DNA from 3 places in the Neobacillus sp. B4I6 genome. Region 2 is predicted to be linked to each of the others. Evidence: riboswitches for the same ligand, from Rfam matches in the RefSeq annotation. Region 2 holds a riboswitch; each other region holds the start of a gene.
The links. A riboswitch is a leader RNA that binds a small molecule or an ion and turns the genes downstream of it on or off. The one in region 2 is predicted to bind cobalamin.
Positions count from the first base shown of each region.

Region 1: another riboswitch for cobalamin. It lies ahead of QF028_RS13820 ((2Fe-2S) ferredoxin domain-containing protein); the one in region 2 lies ahead of metE (5-methyltetrahydropteroyltriglutamate--homocysteine S-methyltransferase).
Region 3: another riboswitch for cobalamin. It lies ahead of QF028_RS11015 (ribonucleoside-diphosphate reductase subunit alpha); the one in region 2 lies ahead of metE (5-methyltetrahydropteroyltriglutamate--homocysteine S-methyltransferase).

Region 1 covers NZ_JBNPWB010000002.1:2,392,668-2,395,955, forward strand. Annotated here, with positions in the region: gene cobJ (precorrin-3B C(17)-methyltransferase) at 56-1,681, opposite strand; gene QF028_RS13820 ((2Fe-2S) ferredoxin domain-containing protein) at 1,735-2,118, opposite strand; cobalamin riboswitch at 2,246-2,422, opposite strand; cobalamin riboswitch at 2,600-2,788, opposite strand.
Region 2 covers NZ_JBNPWB010000002.1:4,800,128-4,803,415, forward strand. Annotated here, with positions in the region: gene metE (5-methyltetrahydropteroyltriglutamate--homocysteine S-methyltransferase) at 1-1,634, opposite strand, end outside; cobalamin riboswitch at 1,812-1,992, opposite strand; gene QF028_RS25895 (VOC family protein) at 2,112-2,507, opposite strand.
Region 3 covers NZ_JBNPWB010000002.1:1,806,355-1,809,642, reverse strand. Annotated here, with positions in the region: gene QF028_RS11020 (bifunctional metallophosphatase/5'-nucleotidase) at 1-984, shown strand, start outside; cobalamin riboswitch at 1,134-1,335, shown strand; partial or broken gene QF028_RS11015 (ribonucleoside-diphosphate reductase subunit alpha) at 1,481-3,288, shown strand, end outside.

The DNA of each region.
Region 1 (3,288 bases), 2.4 Mb from region 2:
CTCCCCTTTGTTTGTAAATGCCTAACCTACCAATTGACCGCTAGACTTCTCCCTCTTACTCCCCGCAAACAGCCGCTTCGATTTTAAGGTTTGGTGTGATATCCTGGTACACAAACCCTTGAACCTCTTTGACCCGTTTAAAAAATTTATAGAAACGTTCATTTGGATAGGCCTTTTGTTTGTACTCTTGAACAATCCCCTCTATGACCCCGACAATTTGGTCCGGTCCGATTCCTTCCGCTACGATTTGGCCGGGATGTGCCGATCTTCCTGCTACCTTTGCCCCTAGAAATAAATCAAACGCTCCTTTTCGGTAAACAATGCCAATATCCTCTTTTACAGCTCCGTAGCAGGCCATGCCGCAGCCATTCACGCCAAGTTTCAATTCTTTGGGGAGTTCCATGCCGCCAAGCCTTTCCTGCAGCTCATCGGCATAAGGGATGGAATCCTTCTTTTCTCCGTCACAAAAATCACAGGCTTTTACGGTTAATACGTCGCCAACAGGAGCAATCAAAAAGTTAGCCTCCGTTAGTTTTTCAACAATCTCATCAGGCTTAGAGGTTAAAATTTGCAGCTTCATAAAATGGTCTTGTGTGTATTCCATGACACCTTCTTCTCCGACAATTTCGGAAAGAATGACCATCTGAGTCGCAGTAAATTTTTTATTAGCGACACCAGGGCTGACCGCTACCTCAAAAATAGATTGAAAGTCTTGCTTCACCATTAAACCTTGGGATGGTCCATCGTTCTCGCCAAGGATCATTTGCAAGGCTTCCTCAGCGAGCTCTCTTGGCGACTCTTTCACTGAGGTTGGGGTGACTAGTTCCTTGTTTACCGGTTTTGCATCTTCCATTTGCTCCAGTGCCCATGGTTCGGCTTCCTTTTGCAGACGCTGATGCGGTTTCAACGGCTGTATTGCCTGATTTAATGTATACTTCCGCTGATAACCGCGCGGAGTGATGATCAAGCCGTCGTAGAAAAATGTGGAAGAGTTGCCAATTAAAACGGTGGTTAACATACCAATTTCATGTTCGAGCATCTCTTGTAAATTGGTTAAGACGATCTTTTGACTATCACGGTAAGCACTCTTTACCAATCCTACAGGGGTTTCTGGCGAGCGATATTTTAGTAGAATTTTTTGAGCTTCCATGATCTGCCGTGTTCTTCTCCCGCTTTTTGGATTATATAAAGCAATCACAAAATCAGCTTGAGCGGCCGCTTCGATTCGTTTCTCGATTATGCTCCAAGGTGTCAAATGGTCACTTAAGCTGATTGTACAGGCATCATGCATGACCGGCGCGCCTAATAAAGCAGCACAGGAGTTGATGGCAGAAATGCCAGGGACCACCTCCACTTCTACCCCTGAGTCTTTTTTCCAGCCTTTTTCGATTAGCACTTCGTAAACAAGTCCTGCCATTCCATATACACCGGCATCACCGCTTGAAATGACGGCTACTGTGTAACCGAGTTCGGCCTGTTTCACTGCCTCCTGGGCCCGGCTCACTTCTTCTGTCATTCCTGTGCTGATGATTTGCTTTCCAGCTATTAATCCCTTGATTAAATCAACGTAGGTTTTGTAGCCGATGATGATATCACTTTCTTCGATGGCTTCTTTTGCCCGTCCGGTGATATGTTTTTCATCACCGGGGCCAAAACCAATAACCAATAATTTTCCTTTCACACTATTACGCCACCTTCCAAAATTTCAAACTAGAATCCAGCTACTATCCGCTGTTAAATCTTTTCTTTAACAGCTTTTTGTGCTCCTGCGATGCATTCCGACCCTTCTGGCTGTATGAATCCTTCTTCGGAATATTGATAGATCGCATGCTCCTGAAGGCAATGACCTTCCGCTAGATGACGCTTTACAATCGTAGTTCCCACTTCTGGGGTTACGTTTTTATACCAAGTCCCTGAAGGATAGACGATGGCAACGGGAGCGTCCTTACATCTCCCATTGCATCTCGTTCTTGTTGTATGTATGAGTGAATCTAAGTTTAAATTGGTGATTTCATTCCGAATCGCTTGGGTCGCTTCCTCCCCACCCTTTCTCATACAGCTGCTGCCGTTGCAAATGAAAACATGGTGTTTCGTCCCTTGTAAATTCCAAGTAGTCATGTCACACTCTCCTTTTCGTTTTTTACGTAAAAAAAGCACCCCTATGGACATAGGGGTGCAGAATATATACACACAAAAAAATAGCGGTGTATGTTCAGCACTTCTACCTATGTTCCCGTAGGTTGATTGAGATTATTAGGTAAAGGCAGGTCTCCTGACTTAGGTTCATCATCCATTGCGTCTTCCCGAATTCCTTCAGTGACATTTGCAATGAACTCCCCATACAGTGGCGGGTACCGTGACGGATTTAAACCGTACTTCCCAATTAAGCACATATTCGTGCACCTATCCTAATCTATTCAATTGTTAAAAAGGCTTGTTCCTTCTAAAGCTAAACTATGAGAATTAAAAATGATTTAGAATCATCAAAACGAAAAAATCCGTTCAACATTAGTTGAACGGATAAAACGTCAGCACAAAGAAAGTTAATAAATAATCCTTTTTGTCCAAACGTTCCATCTTCTCAACCCCCGAAGAAATCGAAACTAAAAAAGCTAAGACAGGTCTCCTGACTTGTGTATCTTCCTACTTTAGACCCTTCCCGAATCGTCAATAAATAAACGATCCAGTGGTTTGTCTATTTCGTCCACACTTACAGTTGCGGGGGCAGTTCTGGCCTTTCACCAGATTCCCAATTAAGCCCTAAGGCATCTTAACCAATTGTTAACAAATTCATATGTAATTTTAAGAGATAATAATTATACTAGTCTAACAAATAGAATATATCAAGTGCTTTTTAAATTCCCTTATATTATTTTAGGGGGGCGGCATAGCTATCGGATTGCTGGATACCTACAACAACTTCTTTATTCCCATTCCCTGTATTAATGCCCTATTAGTTATTATTAATCGTGGTGAAAGGAATCGGGTATAAACCAGACAAGGGATTCACCCACCCATTAATAGGAGCCTTTAATGCAGCTCTTTATTAAAATCATTGGTGTCCATCTGCAACCCACCTGTCTTATGATTCTCCATATAGATTTATGTACAAATCCACAGGAGCATTCCAAGATCCTGTCTACATGGGTGTTCAAAAGCATGTCGTAAATAATATTCAAAGGTATCCATTAATTCACGGCCAGCATACGTTACTCCCTCAATCCCCATTTTCTACAAAGATTTGGGGGCTTTTCTTCCGATTGTCTGCATAGAATGTAGACAAGGGTA
Region 2 (3,288 bases):
GCCGCTTCTACTTCCTTCACGGTCATTGGGGCTGTCCACTCGACGTCACCATAAATAATTGGTGGTTTGACACAACGTGAACCATAGGATACAACCCATGCTTTTTCTGTAAAGGCAAAACCTTCTAGCTTTTCTCCAAAGTACTCAACCATATCCGTCCGCTCAAATTCACCATGAACTAAAACATCCAGTCCTATTTCTTCTTGAATTTGAATCCAACGGGCTGTTTCACTTTTTAGAAACGATGCATACTCAGCGTCTGTAATTTCCTTTTTACGCCATGCTGTACGTGTCCGTTTTACTTGATCTGACTGAGGGAAGCTGCCAATCGTTGTGGTTGGATAATCTGGTAAATCTAATGCCTTTTTCTGCAAAGGCTGGCGTTCTTTAAACGTCATTGAACGTGCAAAATGCTCTTGTGTTACTTGTAATACTAGCTCTTTCACACGTGCATTTTTCCTTGCCTTATGCTGGGCTAATGCTTCAGTTGCTATCATACTTTGTGACACGCTCTTATTTCCTGTCCAAGCCTCGTCACGTACGTAAGATGCGATATGTGATAACTCAATTATTTTCTCATCGGCAAATGACAAAGCATTTGTCAGTATGGCATCCAGCTTTGTTTCTGCCTTCGTCGTCACAGGTACATGCTGTAAACTACATGAAGACTGAATCCAAGCTTCTTTTACACCGCTTAATAATAAAACAGCTTTTATATTGAATGCTTTTTCAGCCAAATTTGCCCGCCAAATATCCCGTCCATTTACTATACCAATTCCTAATACTTTATCCTGTGGGAACCCGTGTTTTCGAAGTGAAGCCATATTCTCTTCGGCACCATGTATGAAATCAAGACCAATCCCTTCAACAGGTAATTGAGACAGCTCTTCATACGCTGATAGTCCTTCAAAATAGGTTTGTAACATGATTTGTGCAGCCGGTACTTCTTCTGCTAACTGTTTGTAAATTTCTTGCACTAGTTTTACATCATCTGCTGTTAGTGAAAGGGTTAGTGCTGGTTCTTCCACTTGAATCCACTGTGCCCCAGCATCTACAAGCTGCTGGAATACTTGTGCATATAGCGGTAAAAGTTTCAAAATAAACAATGCTTTCGATTTGGCATCGTATCCTTTGGCTAAGCTAACAAAAGTAAAAGGACCGATCATTGTAGGCTTTGTAATAAGACCTAATTCCTCTTTGGCTTCTACAAAATAATCTAAAATGTAGTTCTTGGTTAATTGTAATGACTTGCCTTCATACTCGGGCACGATGTAGTGATAGTTGGTATTAAACCACTTTGTCATCTCACAAGCCACAACATGGCTTGCCCCACGGGCCATTTCGTAATACGTGGTAAGATCTACTTCATCACCTGTCCACTTATAACGATTTGGAATCAATCCAAACATTGCCGCATGGTCAAGCATACGGTCATAAATGGTAAAATCCCCAACTGTTAGTAACTCTAAGCCTAATGATTGCTGGCGCTTCAAATTATTCAAGCGAGTCGTTTTCATCTCTAAAATAAATTGCTCCTCTGATAACGCACCCTTCCAAAAAGATTCTACACAACGTTTCCACTCCCGATTATCACCAATGTACGGGTATCCAATAGCAGTACTTACTAAATTCATTTTTCATTCCTCCTTTTTTAGATTACAAATTCCCAAATACAAAAAAGCCATCTCCACAAAATGGAAATGGCTCTACAATCAAGTTTAAGTTTTGCTAAAAAACAAGAATAAACATAGCTACTCATAACTCGTTTGTCGTACAAATGAATGTCACCACCTATTTCCACGTAGGTATTTGGTGTGTACTGGAAATTGGCAGGTCTCCTGGCTTATCATCATGGCTCCTCACACCTTCCCATCATTTGACAGTGGTATTTGTGATTCACTCCGATTTACAGTTGCGGGACAGCGACGGAATTACACCGTTCTTCCCTATTAAGCCAAGCCTTAGCTTGGCACCAATTCTTACACGATATGTAATTTTCACTAACTATAGCATATTAATAATTTGAAGTACATAATTTTCTGAAAAGTAGTCAGCATGATGAGAGTTCTCTCGCTCACCTTAGCAATCTCTGATATCACATATCATGGGTTCTATTTTGCATTCGCATCGGGTTGATGAATTCCGAATATATTACCTTCGGTATCAATATAGTATCCTTGCCACGCCATTCCAGGCAGGGCATATTTGGCCATTGCGACCTTGCCGCCATTCTCAATAATTATAGCTTCCGTTACATCGTAATTTTCCACTCCCATTGTACAAGCAAATGCATTCAAAGCTTGGTTTGCTTCCGGTGGAGCACTTTGCCGCTGCATCAAAGCACCATTGATCCCAGGTTCATTCTCTTCGCCAGTCACTGCTCCAAAGTAAGGCATTCCTGCATACTCACTCCAATCTTGAAATGACCATCCGAATACCTCTCCATAAAACTTCTTTGCCCGTTCCATGTCATTGACATGAATTTCGAAATGAACTAATCTTCCCATGATTGCCTCCTAATTAAAAAAGTAATTATATTCGCTTCTAGCAAGTTAGCACTTATGTATATCTTGAAGTTATGATGCTTCATCTTATGATAGCAAAACTAAGGATGAAGCCAACTTTTCAATTTGAGCCAAAGCCTAATATATTTCCTCTTTATTATAGGATAATTGTTGGAATATATTCAATTTTTATAAAAATGAAATAATTTTACTTATTAGTTCCTGTTTGATATTCTTGCCATTTATTGCACGATCTACGACTGATACATAACGTCCACCCTTCTTATTATCGGGCACTCTTGGATTAATCTTTTTAAAATAGGACCTGTCATTGGTTTTGGTCATATCAAGATGTTGCTGGGTTATACATCCTTTATCTTTCTTTTGGTCACTTTGTTTGCTGGGTACTTACGCCACAAGAAAGCATCAGGATTTCGAAAAAAGTCCCACCGAATCATGGCAATGATCTTTACGATTTTTTTCTAGTCCATATGCTTATTCCTATAAAGTAACTTGCTCACATGGACAGCCAGGACATTCAAATACTACTTTAAAACGAATCTCTCTTATCTTTTTAATTAGACGACCAACGACAGAGGAAGATTAGTAATATTAAATAGGATACATGGATTGGTTTTGTCGATAAGATAATAAATGTGTTTTTTAGGGGATAAAAGAAATTCATAAGATTATCTGGAGATGGATTGCAAATTGTTACATATGAAGGTAATTGCTACTATAGAGTTATATGGATACGCAGCAAAATTGAAGAATTTAGCAAATA
Region 3 (3,288 bases), 3.0 Mb from region 2:
AAATTCACGGATGAAGTAGAAGCAATTAATCAGAATGTAGCGGAATTGAAAAAACAAGGGGTAAAAGCGATTGTCGTTTTAGCCCATAACCCAGGCACTTCAGGTCCAAACGGAGAAAATCCAGCAGGGCAGCTTGTCGATATCGCAAACCGGGTCGACGATGAAGTGGATATCATTTTCGGCGGCCATAATCATGCCTATATGAACGCAACGATTGACAATAAACTAGTTGTTCAATCCTATTCCTATGGAACTGCCTTCTCTGATATTGATCTTGAGATAGATCCTAAAACAAAGGATATTGTCTCAAAAAGAGCTGAGATTGTAACTACCTTTCAAGAAGGAATCGAGCCCGATCCCGAAATAAAGAAAATGATAGAAGGATATGAAACAAAAATAGAACCGATAGTTAATCAAGTTGTTGGCTCTTCATCTGAAAGTCTGACGGCCAAGCAAAATGAAAATGGTGAGTCAGTGCTTGGCGATTTCATTGCGGATGCACAAAGGAAAGCGTTGAATACCGAATTTGCCTTTATGAATCCTGGCGGCATTCGAGCCGATATTGATCCTGGCGATATCACCTGGGGAGAAATTTACACGGTACAGCCCTTTAATAATGACCTTGTCAAAATGTCGATGACGGGACAGCAAATCCGAGAATTGCTCAACCAGCAGTGGGGAGCAACAAAAACGAACATGTTGCAGATTTCTGGCATAAGCTATACTTGGGATCCAAATAAACCAGCAGCGCAAAGGGTAGTGAGCACCAAGCTTCCAGATGGCACGGAAATGGATCCTAATAAATCCTATTCTGTGACAGCGAATATTTTTCTTTCTGGTGGCGGAGATGGATTTACTGTATTTACACAAGCTAAAAATAAAGAAGTCGGACCTGTTGACCTTGATGCATTAGTTAACTTCAGTAAAGCCCAGCCAAAACTGTTCACTTATGGCATTCAAAATAGAATACAAAGGGTTCAGTGACATCCTTGGTGTTTTAAAAAAAGGTGTCAGCCCAGATAGGTTTCATTTTTATTTAATAATAGACTTGAATTATTTTGGTGACTATACTATTATTTAAATTAATTGATTTACTATATATTGTTTCAATAAATAATAATCAAACTATATATTGTGTTAGCCTTAAGAGACGATGCCATTGTGGCTTAATAGGGAATCTGGTGTAAATCCAGAACTGCCCCCGCAACTGTAAATGCTGACGAAATGAGCAAACCACTGTATAAGAAGTGTCTAATCTATTAGGTACTTATATGGGAAGGGTTCAAAGTAGGAAGAAGCATGAGTCAGGAGACCTATCTTTCTTAAGATGTTTCAACTTCTTCGGGGATTGAGAAGATGAACGGTGGCGACAGGAGGCATTGGATTTTTTTATTCCTTTTGTAGTGTATCGTTTCATCCGCTCAATTACCGTTGAGCGGATTTTTTTATTATAGGGGGAAATGGATTGATAACTAAGGAGATTCAAACAGAACTTAATTACGTATTAGAATCTATTAATCAAGTTTCAGAAAAATATCAGATAGATACTACGGAGCTTAAAGAGCAAATTAGTAAACTGGATGAAACAGAGGGGGAAGCTAATCACCAAGCTTTATTATATGCTGTGAATCAAATTGCAATAGACCAACCAAATTGGACATTTGTCGCTGCCCGTTTATATCTAAATGAATTATATGGAAAGTCAGCAAAAAATCGAGGATATAATCGTTCTTTAAAATATGGAGATTTTTATAGATTAATAAAAGAATTGACTGATACCGGGATATATTCTCATAATTTACTTAGCTTATATAGTAAAGATGAAATCGAACAACTAGCAAAAGAGATAATTCCAGATAAAGATTTATTATTTAATTACATAGGGTTATTTTTACTGGCGGATCGCTATCTTGCTCAAGATCATAATAGAAATGTATATGAACTCCCGCAGGAGCGGTTCATGATTATTGCCATGACGATTATGAAGGATGAAAAGGAGTCCATCCGCTTACAACTTGTAAAGGAAGCGTATTGGGCACTTAGTAATTTATATATGACGGTTGCTACCCCCACTTTAGCGAATGCAGGCAAAAGCTTTGGTCAGCTTTCCTCCTGCTTTATTGATACAGTAGATGATTCCCTTGATAGCATCTATTTAAATAATTGGGATATTGCTCGGCTAAGCAAGGATGGCGGAGGTATAGGGATTTATTATGGTAAAGTTCGTGCCCTTGGTTCCGATATTAAGAAATTCAAAGGAAACTCTTCCGGAATTGTGCCATGGATTAAATTGTTAAATAATACAGCTGTCAGTGTTGATCAGTTAGGTCAACGTCAAGGTGCCATTGCGGTTTATCTAGATTTATTTCATAAAGATATCATGAACGGTTTTCTCGATTTAAAAACCAATAATGGGGATGAACGCCGTAAGGCCCATGACATTTTTACGGGTGTCACCATACCAGACCTATTTATGAAAAAATTAGAAGAGAAAGATGAGGATGGAAGAAGTATTGGGCAGTGGCATACATTTTGTCCCCATCAAGTAAAACAATTTATGGGCTGGAAGGATGAAAAAGGGAACCTTCTCGGACTTGAGGATTTTTATGATGAAACGGATGTTAAATTCTTTACCGAGAAATATGAAGAGGCCGCAGGTAACCCGCTTCTTCCTCGTAAAACATATCGTGCCATGGATATTATGACACGAATCATGGTTGCTCAATTAGAAACAGGAACACCATACATGTTCTATCGTGATGAAGTAAACAGGCAAAATCCCGAATAAGCATATATTGGGTAAGGGCCGAACTTCTATTTACTGCAGTAATTTATGTACAGAAATTGCTCAAAATATGTCCGCAACGACGATTGTAAACGAATACCAGAATGAAGAGGGCAATATCGTGATAATTCGGAAACCTGGTGATTTCGTTGTTTGTAATTTATCGTCTATTAATCTGGCAAAAGCAGTCCCTGCAGATGTTTTAGAGCGTTTAATTAGGATCCAAGTACGAATGCTCGATAACGTGATAGATTTAAATACAATCTCTGTTGGACAGGCTCAACTTACAAATAAAAAGTACAGAGCCGTGGGTCTTGGTACATTTGGATGGCACCACCTACTAGCTCTTAAAGGGATTTACTGGGAGTCTGAAGCAGCGGTAAATTATGCAGATCATCTGTATGAGGACATTGCATTTTATACGATCCGTTCATCAATGGAACTAGCAAAGGAGAAAGGGTCTTATAGTCTATTTAAGGATTCAGAATGGCATTCAGGAAGTT